DNA from 2 places in the Paenibacillus suaedae genome. Region 1 is predicted to be linked to the other one. Evidence: riboswitches for the same ligand, from Rfam matches in the RefSeq annotation. Region 1 holds a riboswitch; the other holds the start of a gene.
What was found. Region 1 has a riboswitch for glycine ahead of gcvT (glycine cleavage system aminomethyltransferase GcvT). Riboswitches for the same ligand answer to the same signal wherever they lie in the genome.
Positions count from the first base shown of each region.

Region 2: another riboswitch for glycine. It lies ahead of RQP50_RS21855 (alanine/glycine:cation symporter family protein); the one in region 1 lies ahead of gcvT (glycine cleavage system aminomethyltransferase GcvT).

Region 1 is NZ_JAVYAA010000006.1:272,193-281,578, forward strand. It holds gene RQP50_RS22600 (GNAT family N-acetyltransferase) at 1-369, opposite strand, end outside; gene murI (glutamate racemase) at 329-1,162, opposite strand; gene gcvH (glycine cleavage system protein GcvH) at 1,347-1,739, opposite strand; glycine riboswitch at 1,932-2,040, opposite strand; glycine riboswitch at 2,204-2,298, shown strand; glycine riboswitch at 2,302-2,425, shown strand; gene gcvT (glycine cleavage system aminomethyltransferase GcvT) at 2,527-3,654, shown strand; gene gcvPA (aminomethyl-transferring glycine dehydrogenase subunit GcvPA) at 3,651-5,006, shown strand; gene gcvPB (aminomethyl-transferring glycine dehydrogenase subunit GcvPB) at 5,003-6,460, shown strand; gene RQP50_RS22630 (PASTA domain-containing protein) at 6,597-8,198, opposite strand; gene RQP50_RS22635 (NAD(P)H-dependent flavin oxidoreductase) at 8,574-9,386, opposite strand, start outside.
Region 2 is NZ_JAVYAA010000006.1:109,309-118,694, reverse strand. It holds gene RQP50_RS21870 (BMQ_0737 family morphogenetic spore coat protein) at 1-3,041, shown strand, start outside; gene RQP50_RS21865 (aldo/keto reductase) at 3,227-4,204, shown strand; gene RQP50_RS21860 (pyridoxal phosphate-dependent decarboxylase family protein) at 4,465-5,922, shown strand; glycine riboswitch at 6,118-6,223, shown strand; gene RQP50_RS21855 (alanine/glycine:cation symporter family protein) at 6,370-7,710, shown strand; gene RQP50_RS21850 (sigma-70 family RNA polymerase sigma factor) at 7,872-8,405, shown strand; gene RQP50_RS21845 (DUF4179 domain-containing protein) at 8,402-9,386, shown strand, end outside.

The sequences.
Region 1 (9,386 bases):
AAAGCAATATTGCAGCAGCAAATACTTGCACTCTGTATTGATGCGAGTACGCCATACAGAAGGGTGATACCATGTGCCGCCAATCTCGGCATATCGATGCAAGGCAGACATATTCATTATTCTCGTCGCGCCAATAATTCGCTCTGTAAGCTGATCAATGACAACGAATGGATACTCAGTCCCCTTCTCGCGGTTCAGAACAGCATCATGAATCACTCGTTCTGCATCCGTAAGACTGCGGATGGTGCGCGGCAAGTAGTGCCAAATATCAGGATGAGATGCTGCTTCGTATAAATCTTCCTTATGTTCAGGAAGCATCGGGATCAGCTTAGCACTGCTCCCCGTCAGCTCGAACAATTGATTGTTCATTCGTATCCATTCCCCCGAAGGTCTGATAGGTATAGAGTGCAGTCTGTAACTTGTCTATGTATTTCTGCTCATGACTTGAACACATAAATTGAATTGAAGGGCGAACTGACGTATCCGATGACTGCTTAAGCTGGTTTTCCTGCATTACTTGTGCTAGACGCTGCACGGTGCCATGGCTGCCGTCTATAAGCTGGATATGAGCAGGGATAATGTCTCTCAATATGTGCTTGTAATAGGGATAATGCGTACATCCTAACACAATCGTTCCATACTGATTCAAATCCAATCCAGCAAGCTTATGCACGAAGTAGTCTCCTATCACTCCCTTATCAAAGTTTAACTGCTCGCAATACTCTACCAATTCCGGCAAGGGAATCGAATCCACAATATGTTCTTCGTCAATTCGACTGATTAATGTATGGTATTTGTTCTGACTTAAGGTTAACGCTGTCGCGAATACAAGCACACGCTTGCCATTGTCGCGATTCATTTCCACGGCAGGCTTGACTGCTGGCTCCATCCCGATGATCGGAATGTCGTACTTCCGTCTTAGTTCTGACGCTGCGATGCTTGTCGCTGTATTGCACGCAATAACAAGCGCCTTCACATTGTGCTGCATGATGTCTTCCACAGCTGAATCTACATGGCGCATTACTTCGGATTGAGATTTCGTCCCATAAGGGACATGCAGCGTATCTGCATAAAATAAATATTGTTCATGCGGCATATGCTTCATAGCCTCAGCCAACACGGTTATTCCACCGATTCCAGAATCAAAAAAAGCGATTGTCATTCCATTCACCTAGCATTCTTATTAGCATTGCAACATCTAGTTGTCGATGCTTATATTGTACTCCTTTTCGGCGGTGAATCCTATCGAAATTTGTCAGAAAGCAAATGAAAAAACCTGCTGCACCAGCATGATACCGGTACAGCAGGTTCTTAGTTCTCAACCTATTGTTCCTTCAACTATTCAACTATTCATCTATCAGCTTCGTGTACTGCTCTGCATTCAGCAAGTGCTTCACAGCTTCCTCAACGCTGCCTTCTACTTCAACTTCTGCAATCCATCCATCTTCGTAGGGGCTGCTGTTCACAAGCTCTGGCGACGCTTCCAATCCATCATTGACCTTCGTAATTGTTCCGGATACCGGACAGTACAACTCAGATACAGTCTTCACCGATTCAATTGATCCCATGCTGTCCCCTGCGGACAAGCTGGTACCTACTGGCGGAAATTCGATGAATACGATGTCTCCCAGCTGGGATTGTGCATGATCTGTAATGCCAACTCGTACCGTATTGCCTTCTATGGCAATTACCCATTCATGCTCTTCACTATACAGCAATCCATTCTTCACTTCACTCATGTCAACGCCCCATTTCATTCATAATGTCATTCATCAGGCCGTCTATCCAATCGAGATCGTAAAAATGGACAGGAAGCGGCCTTGTCGCCTTGTTCTCTGTCCTCGGTACCTGAGAGTTCCCGTTCCTCCACAGCCACAACTGCGGTTGAACTTACCCCTTTGGCGGCATAGAAATGCACTCTCCAGAGCTGCGTCAGAATGGCGGTTATGGAACCTGAGAGATTCATTGCCAATCGGCGGCTGGCAACTTGCTCCTTCGGTGTTGACAATCGCAATTGTCAAACTCTCCCGACCTTCCTCGTTCGCGAATTACGATTAAACTGGGTAATTATAACACCATTAGATTATTGCAAGATATGCATGATTGTCAATATGACAAGCTATGAAATCAGTTGTGAAGAAAATATCAATTGACAAAGTGTGGAAAGCTCAACTAATGTAGAGATGACAGCTGAAAATGGCGAATGATGGTAAAGGGAGAGACTGCTGAGACATAGCAGCGCCGAAGGAGTAAGCCTGAATGGGTGAATCTCTCAGGCAAAAGGACTTTTACCGGACGCACCTCTGGAGAGCACTGCTATTCATGAAAACGAATACAGTCACCCAAGGGGAAAGTCGATGGTAGACACGGAAACAAACAATTTGTTTGCGACAATCGGCGACACTCTCAGGTACAAAGGACAGAGCGAGAGAATGAGAGGATGCGATGCATCCACTTTTCTTTCGGCTGTCCTTTTTATGTTCGTATACCGATAATTAGTCCAAATACGCGTATCGAGGTGAATTCATGAGTCAATTGAAGAGAACGCCAATATTTGATCAATACTCTGCTTATCCGGGTGCACGCTGCATTGACTTCGGCGGCTGGGAGCTCCCTGTTCAATTTATCGGCATTCAACGAGAGCATGAAGCAGTTCGTACACATGCAGGTCTATTCGATGTCTCCCACATGGGTGAATTTATCGTAAGCGGCCCTGCCTCCCTGACGTTTCTTCAACAGATGACAACAAATGATGTATCGCGGCTCGAGGATGGCAAAGCACAATATACGCTGCTGTGCTACCCTGACGGAGGAGTTGTCGATGATATTCTCATTTATCAGATGAAGAGCGACCGTTACATGCTCGTCGTTAATGCCTCCAACATTGATAAAGACTATGCATGGCTGCAGAAGCATCTGATTCATGGCGTTACATTGACCAATGTTTCGAATCGCACAGCATTGCTTGCCCTTCAAGGGCCGAATGCCCAAGCGATTCTTGCTGCGGTAACTGAGGCACCTATTGATTCGCTCGCTCCATTCCATTTCCTATCGGATGCTCAAGTCTGCGGCGTATCAACACTGCTGTCTCGCTCAGGCTATACCGGTGAAGATGGCTTCGAACTCTACTTGTCCGCAGAAGATGCAGCGCACGTATGGAATGAGCTGATTCGCGCGGGCGAACCGTTCGGCTTGCTCCCAGCAGGGCTTGGTGCTAGAGACACCTTGCGCTTCGAGGCACGTCTGCCCCTCTATGGACAAGAAATTACTGCCGATATCTCGCCGCTTGAGGCAGGACTAGCACGATTCGTCAAGCTGGATAAGGGCGACTTCATCGGCCGTGTAGCATTAACGAAGCAGAAGACCGATGGACCGGCACGAAAGCTGGTAGGCATCGAGATGATCGACAAAGGCATTCCTCGCTCCCATTATCCAGTGCTTGCAGATGGGCGCGTGATCGGAGAAGTTACAACAGGAACACAGTCGCCGACATTAAAGCGCAATCTAGGGCTAGCCTTGATTGAATCCGCATTCTCTGAATTGGATACAGAAATTCTTGTCGAAATTCGCGGCAAGCAGTTGAAAGCCCGCGTCGTCTCGACTCCATTTTATAAACGAATCCCGACCCCTGCCAAAGGAGCGAATCCATCATGAAGCATCGTTACATTCCAGTGACGGAACAAGATCAGGCTGACATGCTGCAGCAGATCGGCATCTCTTCCATTGACGAGCTATTCCGCGATATCCCAGCCTCCATTCGTTACAATGGAGTACTGCCCATGTCTGAACCATTAGATGAAGCAGCCATGATGAAGCATATGAAGGAATTGGCCTCCCGCAATGCTAACAGTGAGAGCCATACCAGCTTCCTTGGTGCTGGCATATACGATCATCATATCCCTGTAGTCATTCAGCATCTAGTCTCTAGATCAGAGTTCTATACCGCCTATACACCCTATCAGCCTGAAATCAGTCAGGGTGAATTGCAAGCAATCTTTGAATTTCAATCCTATATATGCGAGCTGACTGGTATGGCTGTTGCCAATGCCAGCATGTATGATGGCGCTACTGCACTTGCAGAAGCTGGGGCACTGGCGGTCGGCGCAACGAAGCGCAAGCAGCTTGTCATCTCGAGCACTGTCCATCCAGAAGCGAGACAGATTGTTCGCACAATGGCTCGAGGACTTAATGTTGAAGTGGTCGAGATTGGATATGAAGACGGCGTGACTGACCTTGATCAGCTGAAGCGTGCTGTCACGGACGAGACTGCTGCCGTACTGATTCAGTCCCCGAACTTCTTCGGATGCATTGAAGATGTGCGCGCCATTGAACCGATTGCACATGCAAATAAAGGCCTGCTCATCATGAGTACGAATCCACTGAGTCTTGCTATGTTGGAGAGTCCTGGCAAACTAGGTGTCGACGTATGTGTTGGAGATGCCCAGCCGCTTGGCATTGCAGCATCTTACGGCGGTCCTACATGCGGTTTCTTTGCCGTTGCAGAGCCCTATATGCGCCGCATCCCAGGCAGGATTGTCGGCTTGACCAAGGATCTGGATGGCAAGCGTGGATTTGTTCTAACACTCCAAGCGAGAGAACAGCATATTCGTCGCGAGAAGGCGACATCCAACATCTGCTCAAACCAAGCACTTCTTGCTCTTGCTGCTTCCGTCTATATGTCCGTCATGGGCAAGATGGGAATGCAAAAGGTATCGAAGCTCAATATACAGAAGTCTCATTATGCAGCTGCTTATATCAATAACAAGCCCAATCTGGGATTAGCATTCCAAGCGCCTTATTTCAATGAATTCGTACTTCGTCTCCCGCAAGGTACTGACATGGATCGATTGCAGTCTATGCTCCTGGACAACGGATACATCGGCGGCTTGGATCTTGGCCACTTCTATCCTGAACTGGAAGGACATATGCTCATTGCGGTCACGGAGAAAAAATCCAAATCAGACATCGAACAATTTATTGACCTGCTGGAGGTGAGCTGCGTATGAAACCGGAACAAGCACTCATATTTGAATTAAGCCATCCTGGCCGTATTGCCTATTCCTTACCGGAATGTGATGTTCCAGAAATCGAGATTCATGAGCTTATCCCAACTTCGATGCTACGCAGTCAAGAGGCTGAGCTGCCTGAAGTGTATGAGGTTGATGTGATTCGACATTATACCGCCTTATCACGCCGCAACTTCGGCGTAGACAATGGCTTCTACCCGCTCGGCTCTTGTACGATGAAATATAATCCGAAAATTAACGAGGATGCAGCAAGGCTGACAGGACTCGCAGCAATCCATCCTTATCAGCCTACAAGCACGGTGCAAGGGGCTCTAGAGCTGCTGTACACGCTGCAGGAAGATCTAGCTGCCCTTACTGGTATGGATAAGGTCACCCTTCAGCCTGCGGCAGGCGCGCATGGAGAATGGACGGGGTTGATGATGATCCGCGCTTACCATGAGAGTCGCGGCGAGCAGCGGACGAAGGTAATCGTTCCTGATTCCTCGCATGGTACGAACCCCGCTAGTGCAACTGTAGCTGGCTTAGATACGATTACAATACCGTCTAACGAACAAGGGTTCGTTGATCTGGAAGCACTCAGAGCCGCAGTTGGATCTGATACGGCAGCATTGATGCTCACGAACCCGAGTACACTCGGATTGTTCGAAGAGCATATTGTCGAGATCGCGAGCATTGTTCATGAAGCTGGCGGATTGCTCTATTATGATGGCGCTAACTCCAATGCCATTATGGGTATTACGCGTCCTGGGGATATGGGCTTTGATGTTGTCCATTTGAATTTGCACAAGACGATGAGTACGCCTCATGGCGGCGGCGGCCCTGGTGCTGGCCCTGTTGGCGTGAAGAGCAAACTGATTCCATTCCTCCCTTCCCCTACGGTGATGAAGCATGAGGATGGTTCATATGAATTCGATCAAGGCTCTCCGCTGTCCATTGGACGAGTCAAGGCCTATAACGGTAACTTCGGTATCCTCTTGCGCGCCTACGTATATATTCGCACTTACGGTCCAGAAGGGCTGCGCCGTGTATCTGAATGCGCGGTACTGAATGCCAACTACATGATGCACCGTCTGGCGCCTTATTACGATATTCCATATCCAGGCGTATGCAAGCATGAGTTTGTGATGTCAGGCAAAGGGTTGAAGCAGTACGGCGTGCGGACGCTGGATGTTGCCAAGCGCCTTCTTGACTTCGGCTTCCATCCGCCAACCATCTACTTCCCGCTCAATGTCGAGGAATGTATGATGATCGAGCCTACGGAAACAGAGAGCAAGCAGACGCTGGATCGCTTCATCGATGTGATGATCCAGATCGCACAGGAAGCGAAGGAACAGCCTGAACTGCTGCTGAATGCACCGCATTATACGGATGTGAAGCGATTGGATGAAACCCAAGCCGCACGGAAGCCTGTATTGAACTGTGCTTGTAATTAATTAGTAATAAGCAGCAACATGCAAAATGCCCCGAGCGCCTACCGACAATTCGGTTACGGCACTAGGGGCATTTCATTATTGGACGAAATGTAACTTACCTTCAGTCCTTCAGTTTTATAGCATTAGATTGCTTTTATTATTTCTTCGCTCGGCTAACATAGAATTTAATCTTGTCACCCTTCTTCGCAGCTCCACCAGCAGGAACTTCTTGCTTAAATACTTTCCCTGCTTCCTGTTCATCCGAGTTCTCGAGAACATACTCATATTTCAAGCCGCTTGCAAGAATCTGCTTCTCCGCTTCTTCCTTCGACAAGCCCACCAAGTTAGGAACAGCAATCTCACCAGACTTCGGCGGTTCCGTCGTTGTATTCGTGTTCGGATCCGGCTGCTGGCCATCAGGCTGCTGACCGTCTGGTGGCGATGTCGTGTCTGGCGTTGTCCCTGTCTGACCATCATGAGCACCGTTATTCGTCGTACCAGAATCTGTTGTATGATCGTCAGGTTTCTTCTCTGGCGTCGTAGGCGGAGTTACACTCGTATTGTTCGAGTTGGAATCCCTATTACGGTCATGGTCACGGTCGCGCTCTGTCGACTTCCGATCCGCATCATCCGATTTCTTCTCCGTCTCGCGTTCTTGAGAGGAATTGTCATTGGATGAATTATTATTGTTATCTGTCACTGGCGGCTCTGTTACGTTTGTAGAAGAGCCAGAGTCCTGTTGGCTTGCATCTGAATCCGTTCCCAGCTCTGTTGCTGGATTCTCTGTTGCAACCTGATCGTTAGACTCTGGAGCATCAGTAGATATTGCTGCATCATTTGCCTTCGACAAGGAGTTTGCCAACATGACTGCTCCGCCCAATACGCAAATAAATACGGCAGCACATGCAAGAATGAGTATCATTTTCTTGCGGCCCACATTCTCCGCGTTATCCGCTTCATAAGGTGCGGCTTCTTCTTCCTCCGCCTCTTCCTCAGCAGTGATGAGCAGCTCTGGATCCACTTTCGGAACGGGCGGCGTATAAATGCCCCCAATTGTCTTCACAGGGATGTTCGGCGAATCCATAATCTCGCGGAGCGTCAGCATGAAGGAAAACTGCGAGATTTCTCCTAAATAGACACTCTGTACGAGAGACAACAGCGCTTCCTTCTGACCTGGAGACAGTTCCTTCAATGCACCGGCCAAGCGCGACTCATACATTTCATAGTATTGAGGCACATTCAAATGCAGTGTGCTCAGCTGATACAGCAAGTAGCACAGTCCCAATGTACCGCAGCGCTCGGTCGGTGCCTCTGACCAATAGTTCATCACAAGAACTTGATGATCCTCCGTAATCCACAAGTTGTCGACAGATACGGAGAAGTTCGTAATATTCGATTCCAGCGCATCTTGAATCGCCTTACCAACTTCATATAACAAGGACAGCGTCTTGTTGGCACTCAGCGCGTGATGCTGTATGTACTTCGCCAGCGGCATTCCGCTATAGGAGGTGAACACCACGAAGAAATCACTGCCGGACGTCCCTGCATTCAGCATATGGAAGAATCGATTATTTGAAAAATGCGAGATTTGACCAAACGCTTTCTTGCATTGCTCAGCCTTATCCAGTCCCTTATTCTCTACCAAATATATAAATACATCTCTCTTAAGTGACAAATCTATGGCTTCATATAAAACTCCATCTGCCAAATGCAAAATTACCTTGCATAATTGATAACGTTCCCCAATGTAAGCACTCATATGTCTTGCTCCTCCGCGATTCATGCTTGGAAGCCCAACGCTGAACGTCGAGCTCTCCTAAGACATTATGAAGCAAATTATGATTTTTTGCAAAACTTGCATTAACGAAACATTGTGCAGCTATTTGCCAATTCCTTAAACTATCGCCTACATAGCTTAATCTGGCTCATTTTCGTAAATTTTTCAGATTATTTTCTTCCATCATTTTCATTAACGATTCATCAACATTTCGTTATCAAATTATCGTGATTTATTCGTTGTCTAGTCGTTGATGAATCATTGATTTGACATCGTTTCATCATCGTTTCATCATCGTTTCATCATCGTTTCATCATCGTTTAATCATCATTGTATCACCATCGGTCGCTCTCAATTTTACTTTTGCAACGTCTCCACTACATCTCTCCATTGCTTGATCAACTGCTCCATCTTGTCATGCGCTCCTTGAATTTCCCCCATTCGTGCTGCTTGCCCTGCCCATAATGACATGTATTGAGGATTATTGGTTCGAGCAGCCGACTGTCTAACGCTTCTAGTAAGTTCATTCATAATTGGATAAGCAGGTATGGAATCGTGATAAGTCTCCAGCCTGCGAATGAGATCATTCCGTATTCCTCTTGCAGGCTTGCCTGAGATTGTCCTCGTAATGACCGTACTGCATTCGTCAGATGCGCGAATGGCCGCTTGATAAGCGGGATGTGCCCCACTCTCCTTGCACAGCAGGAAAGCACTCCCTAACTGTGCTGCTTGTGCTCCAAGGGCCATGACCGCCGCTATCCCGCGTCCATCCATTATACCGCCGGCAGCAATGACGGGAGCGGATACCTGATCGACAATAAGAGGAACTAACGCCAATGTGCCGATTAGAGATGAATAGGGGTCTCCCACAAATGTTCCACGATGCCCGCCTGCCTCACTGCCCTGAGCCACGATCATATCGATACCTGCAGCTTCAAGCTGAATCGCCTCGGCAACATGTGTTGCTGTTCCTATTAAGATAATGCCAGCTTCTCTCAATTGACGAATATAGATCTCATCGAGAATTCCGAATGTAAAGCTGAGAACCGGAACGTTCTCTTCAAGAATGACTTGAATCTGGTTATGAAAAGTTAGCCGATAAGCTGACTCATCAAAGCAGTATGTCTCTTTGCTTCTATCTTTACTTCTATCTTTACTTCTACCCTCGCT
Region 2 (9,386 bases), 160 kb from region 1:
CGTTCTTCAATTATGCCGTTAATATTCAAGGCGATTTAGGTTATGTGCGCTCTGCGAACGTAACAGCCCTTGTTGCCGGAGGCGGTGCGGGCACTTATGGGGCTGGCAAAATCGTTGGAACACTAGTTCCGGATCCGAATACGACTAGCTTTGCCGGGTGGTCACTCGGGGTTGTATACGTGAATCCTGCATTACCTTTCCGCAGCATGAATTTATATGTCGGGAACGTCCCGATCAAAGCCGCATCTCCGCCAGTCAATGAAATGATTGGGAACTTCCAAACCCCTTCGTTCGGGCCTATTAACGGGCGACTGCTTGTTAGCGCACAAGAAGGAGATGCTGGGATTACGGGTGACTTCGTACGATTTGGACCCAATCTGGCTAATCTTACAACACTTCCGCAGCCCGCAGGATTTACGAATAACTTTTTCCAATCACTAATTTACGATGATAACGGGAATATCAACCCGACTGCTACGTTTGGGGATCGCAATCCGATACCTGGGCAGCCGGGATCCAACATCATTGAGGGGAATCGCCAAGGATGGGATATTTCCAACGTAAGCATCTCCAACAGTCTCGTGAACGGGCAAACTTCAGCAGCGATTCAATTTGGAACGAATGGCGACGGATATACTGTCAATCTGCTGGCGATTCAAATTGACAATATTCCACCGACGCTGCTGCTGGAGAAGACCTCTTTTCCTGATACAGTCACCGTTGGAGAAGAGATCGTATACACCATTGTCGTCAGCAACGATGGAGACTCCCCGCTTGTGAACACTGTACTTACTGACCCGCTACCAGCTGGTGTTACGTTTCAATCGGTTCAAACTACGCAAGGTTCGGCATCGTTTGCTGCTGGAACGGTTACCGTAGATATCGGGACGATCCCGGTTGGTCAAAGTGTTACCGTCAATATTACCGTGCTGGCAACAGCGGCTGGTCTCATATCCAATACTGCTTCAGCCCAAGCCAATCAGACCGGCATCATCTCCTCAACCGCAGTCAATACCGTAAATCCTCTGCCGCCTCCAATTCTAGAAATTGAGAAGCTGGACTTTCCCCCAATCGTCGCCGTAAATTCAGAACTCGTTTATATTATCTTTGTCTCCAATATTGGAGGGAGCACAGCGACCAATGTTGTTATGAATGATCCGCTGCCGGCAGGAACCACCTTTGTATCCGCTGAATCGGATCAAGGGACGATTTCGTTCGATGGCACGACAATTACGAATGACATTGGTTCACTTGCTCCGGGAGAGACTGTGGTCATTTTTATCGTCGTCATCCCAACGGTCACAGGTACAGTCTTGAACACGGCAACGACTTTTTCAGATGAGACTGCGCCACAATCCTCTACTACCGAAACTCTAGTTATCGAAGAGCCGATACTTGAGTTAATGATATCGAAGTTTGCAGGGCCGGATCCTGCAACTGTTGGAGAAGAACTCATCTATACGATCGTTGTCTCCAACGAGACGACGGAATTATTAACCGGCGTGGAAGTGGTGGATGTGCTGCCACCTGGTCTCGTCTTCGTATCTGCCGAAACTACGCAAGGAACCGTAACCGAAGCGGCTGGCACCGTGACAGCATTGATTGGCGATCTTGATCCTGGTCAGTCTGAAATTATCACGATTACCGTTATTCCTACAGCTCCAGGCATCGTAACGAACACAGCTACAGCGACATCTAATCAAACAGAACCTGTATCATCCACGATTGATACAACCGTCAATGCGCTTCCTCCTGCTTTTTTAACCATTGAGAAGCTTGCCGAGCCGGATCTTGTAACCCTTGGGAATGAAGTCATCTTTCAAGTGACGGTGTGCAACATGGGAGAAACGGCGGCCACAAATGTGGTTGCGGTGGACACATTACCTGCAGGCGTTGAAGTCACTGGTATCCAAGTTTCTGAAGGCACATTCACGCAGGTTGGGCACACGATCACAGCATCTTTCGGTGTCATTGCCCCTGGAACGTGCGCTACGATTACGATCGAAGCAATTACGACTGTAACAGGAATATTAACGAACACAGCAGTGGTGACCGCTGATAATGTTGAAGACCCTGAAACAGCAACCGCAAGCATTACGGTATTACAGCCGCTCGCCATTTCGAAGCAAGCTTCAAGCAACCCTGTGCTTGTCGGCAGCCTGTTGCAATATACGATTAGTGTTGCAAATCTCGGAGAACTTCCTCTAACGAATGTAATCGTGCGTGATGTCATTCCTCCAACGGTTGAATTTGTCAGTGTTCAATCTGAAGGAGGCACTTGCTCTGTATCCGGGCAGACCGTTACTTGTCTCTTGGGCACATTGGAGGGTCAACAAGAACAGACGATTATCATCACAGTCATTCCTTTGTTAGAAGGGGTGGTTACCAACACGGCTACCGCTCAGGCGGATAATACGCCTCCTGTTACAGCTACGATTACGACGCTAGTTGTTCGTCCTTTAGAGTGCATTTCTGTCAGCAAACTGTTCGATTGGGTTGTTACTCGGAGTGATTTCATCGTGGAAGAGACTATTCCCGAAACCTGCAGGGCTTTTGTAGAACAAGCAATTGCTGGCGGTCGGCAAGTGCTTGTAAGCTGCAATGCAGTGCCAGCTACGGGAGAATGCAGCATCACGGTTGTAAAGCGGCTGCCGCTGCCCATTATCGGATCGCAAGCAGCTATTGTACTGACCACGTGCTCTGCAGAGGTAACGATTACGTTAACAGATAGTGGAACAGGAGAAACATGCACGTTTACACTACTAGTCAAGAATAACGAGAAAGTATCACTCTGCTTACCGCTCCCATTAGATGAATCCAACATTACTTCTCAAATATTCGATATCCATTGTGCTGCACGAATTACTGAGAGCTTAACGATTGAGTTGCAATTGGATTGGTGTTTGGAGCTTATTGTGAAATTTACAATACCGCTGATGGTTGAAGCGACATTCTGTCAACCTAGGGCATTAATCCCGATACCGGAGTCATGCAGCATCAGCCTTCCATTGCAATGTCCGACGATTTTTCCATTCGTATAAATGTCATGTAATCCATAGAGATTCTGGATTCTTTATTGTTGTTGAGAACTCATGCTTGCATGAGTTTTTCTTTTTGTGCGCGGAAGTGGAATCATAAGGCAGACACATATTTGATCGGATTCAGATCAAGGGGATAGCTTGTGATATAATTACTGCTAAATAAGGAAAGCAAGGAGTTGATCGTCATGCAATATCGTCGTCTTGGCAATAGTGGATTGAAGGTGTCTGTGCTTGGATTAGGAACAAATGCGTTCGGCAAGCGGGCCGACAAGCAGGCTTCGACTCGGATTATTCATCAAGCGCTGGACTATGGCATTAACTTTATTGATACGGCTAATATTTATGCTGGTTCAGAATCAGAACGCATCATCGGTGAGGCGCTGACAGGCAATCGACACAATGTCGTGCTGACAACGAAGGCAGGATTAATTCGAGGACAGGGGCCGAACGAGCGCGGGTCATCTCGCTTTCATTTGCAGCAGGAATTAGACAATAGCTTGAAGCGGCTAAATACCGATTATATTGACCTGTATCAAATACATTCATTTGATCCGCATACTCCACTTGAGGAGACGCTGCGGACGCTTGATGATATGATACGTTCAGGCAAGGTGCGGTATATCGGAGCGTCTAACTACGCTGCTTGGGAGCTGATGAAGGCGATTGGCATCAGTGAACGGCTTGGTCTGAATCGTTATGTGTCCATGCAAACCAGCTATTCACTAGCTGATCGAACGCCAGAACTGGAACTGGTTCCGCTATGTCAGGATCAAGGGGTGGGAATCATTCCATATTATCCGCTTGCAGGAGGAATTCTGACAGGAAAATATCGAGTAGAAGATCAGAAGCCAGCTGGCTCACGAGCAGATACGGATCCGAATTTCTACAAATTCTTCAATGAAGAACGGTTTGCGTTAAGTGAACAGGTGAGCGAATTGGCAGCGGATATCGGCTGCAGCCCAAGCTCGTTGTCATTAGCTTGGCTTATGCACCAGCCTTGTGTATCGACAGTCATTGTAGGAGCGACGAAGGTGGAGCAGTTAGAGGACAATATAACGAGTGTCAATGTCGAACTTAATGAAGAACAGTTGAACCGATTGGATGAAATAAGCCGTCGATATCGGTATGGTGAACCTTTTGCTGTATACCGATTGCCTGAGTAAATGAGAAAGTAAGGAAGCAATAGACACCGTCTCTAGATAATAGGGGCGGTTTTTTTGAGTTGAGATTTCGAAATCTTGCGCTCATATTCAAAATACGATGTAAATGGTAGGACGGTATGTATAATAGGGGGATAAATGGCCTGTCCTCATAGCGAACTGATAAACTGTACCTGTTCAATTGTCGTCTTGGTCGGTAAGCTATTATTCAATTGGAACATCTTTCTTGAATTGAACAGTGGAAGGGAGTTGCTGGAATCTGTATGCTTAGACAGAATCCGATCTTGGATCTATCAACTGAGGAACAGTATATGCTAGGCTCATATACGTTAGAGAAAATCAGTCAGTATCTATCATACACCGACGAGGTAGTAGTTGCCCCTGAATTAATCCCGTCAGAAATCGTGCAGTATGCGGAGCAAATTGACTTTGCTGCTCCTGTCAAGCCTCAAACTGCGGTTCAGCATGTTATAGAAGGACTGCGTCGATATCAAGTGCACACAGCACATCCAGGATATTATGGCTTATACAATCCCCGTCCGAACTTTATGGGGATTATGGCAGACACGATAACAGCGGCGTTTAACCCCCAGCTTGCTGCATGGAGTCATGCGCCGCTCGCGGTAGAGATTGAGAATTACGTACTGCGTGAGCTCGCCGTTCAATTTGGTTACCCGCGTGATGTTGCTGATGGAACTTTCACGACTGGGGGAGCGGAAGCTAATATGACTGCTGTCTTAACGGCTCTATCTTATCATTTTCCAAAGTATGCAACAGACGGATTAGCAGCTCTGGAGAAGCCACCCATTCTGTATGCTTCTGAAGAGAGTCATCATTCATTGGTGAAAGCGGCTCGTTCCTGTGGGCTTGGAACGAATTCAATTCGCTCCATTCGTACGAACGATTCCTTGCAAATGGATATAGACGCGTTATTAGAACAAATACGTATAGACCGCGCGCAGGGTTTTGCCCCATTTCTTATTATTGCTACAGCGGGAACGACGGGAGCCGGTGCAATTGATCCGTTAATGGACATCGCAGCAATAGCGGAGCATGAACAGATGTGGCTTCATGTAGATGCTGCTTATGGCGGTGCAATCGTGTTGGATTCCGAAATGTCCTACCATGTGGATGGTATCCAGCAAGCAGATTCAATCGCGTTTGATGCTCATAAGTGGCTGTCCGTTCCGATGGGGGCGGGCATGTACTTCACACGGCATTCACGTATATTGAATGAAACCTTCCGTATAACGGCAGATTATATGCCGAAGGAGGGAGGAGAGCTGCATACGATCGATCCATATACGCATTCCATTCAATGGTCACGGAGATTTATAGGATTGAAGCTGTATCTATCCCTGGCTACTGCGGGTTGGGAAGGATATCGGGCTGTCTTGCGACATCAAATTGAAATGGGCAAGCGATTCAGAGAAGAATTAATGCGATCTGGCTGGACAGTTGCCAACGATACCGTGCTGCCTGTCATCTGCTTTCTTGATCAAGAAGCATGGGAACGAAACGATCAGCATTTCGCTCTAATTGTGAATCAACACGTATTGAGCACAGGGAAAGTGTGGCTATCCGTATTTACCATTCATGGTGTACCAACGCTGCGTGCATGCTTTACCAATTACGATACGAGCGAACAGAATATGAAAGAACTCATTCATTTATTAAATGAGGCCAGATCCCTATATTACAGTCAACGAGCACATGTGTGATAAATGGTATGGGATAAATTACAATGCAGTGGATCATTGCACAATGATAGTGTGTCTACTATAATGTTACCTACAACTTTATAACTGGATGAAGTTTGCGGGAGATAGACGAATCGTCTAGCCGAAGGGGTAAGCTCTCAGGCGCCTAGGCATATCGAACCTTGAGCTCGAGTATGTATAAGCAGGACCGTAAATGGACAGGACTCTGGAGAGACTCCATGATTGGGGCACCGAAGGGGCAAGGCGAATTGAATCTCATGAATTCGTTAAAACTCTCAGGTAAAAGGACAGGGATGCAGAAGCGTAGAAATCGTAAGTCATTGGTATGATGATCTTATTTAGGTATGTCACTTACGTCAGGTTATTTATTCTGCACACATGTCCCCAGGGTCAAATCATTCGATTTGACTCTTTTTATTATTCACAAAGAGGGGAACTGATTTGACAATGATGGAACAATGGTTAGACAAATTGAACAACATGGTATGGGGAGCACCGCTTCTTATTTTATTAGTAGGAACGGGAATTTTATTAACGATCCGCTTGGGAGCGCTACAGTTGTTCCGCCTGCCGCTCGCCTTGAAGTTAATATTCAAGTCGAAGAACGAGGGAGAAGGGGATGTATCCAGCTTCGGTGCATTGGCTACTGCGTTGGCGGCGACAATTGGAACTGGTAATATCGTGGGGGTTGCTACTGCAATAAAGGTGGGTGGACCCGGTGCATTGTTCTGGATGTGGGTTGCTGCATTCTTCGGAATGGCCACCAAATATGCGGAAGGATTGCTTGCTGTCAAGTATCGCAACATTGATGACAATGGACAAGTGCTAGGCGGTCCTATGTATTATATTGAGAAGGGACTTGGCATGAAATTCAAGCCGCTTGCTGTGTTCTTTGCGATTAGCGGAGTACTGGTTGCCTTACTTGGAATTGGTACATTTCCGCAAATTAATGCGATCGTCACTTCTACAGAAGCAAGCCTTGGTGTACCTGCAGTAGTCACTGCGGCAATCGTCACTATCGTGACCGCGCTTGTTACAATTGGCGGGATTCAGAGTATATCGCATGTGACGACGACAATTGTTCCTGTCATGGCTATTATCTATTTTATCGCGAGTTTTGTTGTGCTTATTGCATTTGCGGATCAGATACCGCACGCACTGTCGTTAATTTTCCATGGCGCGTTCAATGCAACAGCAGCAGGTGGCGGCTTCTTGGGAGCAACGGTTATGATGGCGATCCGCAACGGGATTGCAAGAGGCGTATTCTCGAATGAATCAGGTCTCGGAAGCGCACCGATTGCGGCCGCGGCTGCGAAGGTGAAATGGCCGGCTGAGCAAGGACTCATATCAATGACCGGAACATTCATCGATACGATCATCGTCTGCTCGCTTACAGGATTAACATTGATTGTAACGGGTGTATGGAATGGCCCAATGGAAGGAGCGGCCATGACACAGGCAGCATTTGATGCTGCGCTGCCATACGGTTCCCTCATTCTTATGTTTTGCTTGATTTTATTTGCATTTACGACGATTCTTGGCTGGAACTATTACGGCGAACGGTGCATGGTTTATTTATTCGGTGTCAAATCGATTCTGCCGTACCGCCTTATGTTCATTGCGATCATTGGCTTTGGGGCATTTATCAAGCTGGATATGATATGGAAGCTTGCTGATATTGTAAATGGATTAATGGCGCTGCCGAACTTAGTTGCACTGCTCGGTTTGTCTGGAGTCGTTGTGTCTGAGACGCGTCTATATTGGAAGCATAGGGAATCCGAAAAATAAATAGAAGCAGGAAGCTATTCCTGTTCTTAAGTAAACTGCCAAATGCATGAAAGTGAACATTTGGCAGTTTTTTTGCGTTTAATGAAACCTTTTGCCTATCTTGTGCATCTAATTGACAGTTTGATTCGCGTGTATGGGGTAAAGAAGGGAGTAGAAACGGCTTGCATAGCGATATAGAGACAGAAGTGAGATTGGCTAAGGAAGGTAACAAAGAAGCGTTTATTCGACTCATCAAGCAGCATGAAGCCCAAATGTTCAACATGGCCAGGTCGATCGTCAGAAGGGATGAGGATTGTGCAGATGCGATGCAGGAGACTGTGCTCAAGGCTTATCGCGCACTGACCAACCTAAATCATCATGCCTATTTTAAGACTTGGCTCTTTCGGATATTGATCAATGAATGCAATATGATATTGCGGAAGCAGGCTCGCATCATCATGCTGGCTGAACTCCCAGAAGTTGGTGTTGCCACGGCTGAATACAGTGATCATCTTGATTTGCGTCAGGCGATCTATCGGCTTGAGGAAGTATCTCGCAATATTGTTATTTTGTTTTATTTTCAGGATTTGCCTATGCATCAGATCGCCGAGATGATGGATATGTCCGTGGGCGCGGTGAAGACACGGCTGCATCGGGCACGTCACACGCTCGCAGAATGGCTGGATGATACTGAAGAAAGGAAGATGAACGGATGAAAGACATACAACTGCCTATCGATCAGCGACTGGAACAGCTTAGGGAACCATATATTAGCGAGCTGCCAGAATCCGTTCGCAACCGGATGGATCGGACATACCAGATCATCGACGAGATGCTTCCTGGACGGAAGAGAAGAAGTCGGAAGAACCGCTGGCTGCGCAGAGTGTTGATTTCAACAGCGGGTGTAGCGAGCCTCGGGATTGTCATGATCTTCTCGGGTCTTGCCTCTCCAGCGATCGCACAGACGTTGAAGCAGATTCCGTTCATGAATAGCGTATTCAAACTGGTGGGGGATCTTGGCTTGCAAACCGCTGGAGAGAAGGGGATGGTCACCTCAGTCAATCAGCGCGTATCCCATAAGGGAGTGACGCTCACGATTTCTGAGATGATGTATGATGGCAGCAGGCTTTCTCTAGTGCTCAGTAGAGAAGATGCGAATGCGGCGAAGGAGTCTTTTTTTCAGTTATGGAACAAGCAGCGCATGCTTAGCAAGCGGGCCAATAATATCGATTTTTATATGGGAGACAAGCAGATAAATACCGGGATGGGACTGCAGCCGGGTGGGGAGCATGCTCCGCAATCGATAATCGTTACCGCTTTAGATTCTGCTGATCTCGAGCTTCCAGACTCGTTCGAAATGAAGATGGTCGTGTATTTGGCTGATGTGGATGAGAATTACGAGTTCCTCTTCCCGATCAAGAAGGATACGGAGCGAACGATTATCCTGAAGACATCAGAGACCAAATCACATGATTCGATAAATATGACGATCGATCGAGTCGAAATTACCCCCATCACAACCCGCTTGCTCGTCGGTGTCCACGGGGCAAGCGGAGAAGAAGATTATCGTAAAATGCTGGATGCAATACCGGATAACTATAAAGTTGATGGGTTCCTCAATCTTGAGTTCGATATCGAGGATGAGCAGGGAAATGAACAGAATGCAATTGCTGGGAATGGTTCAGGAGAAGGAAAAG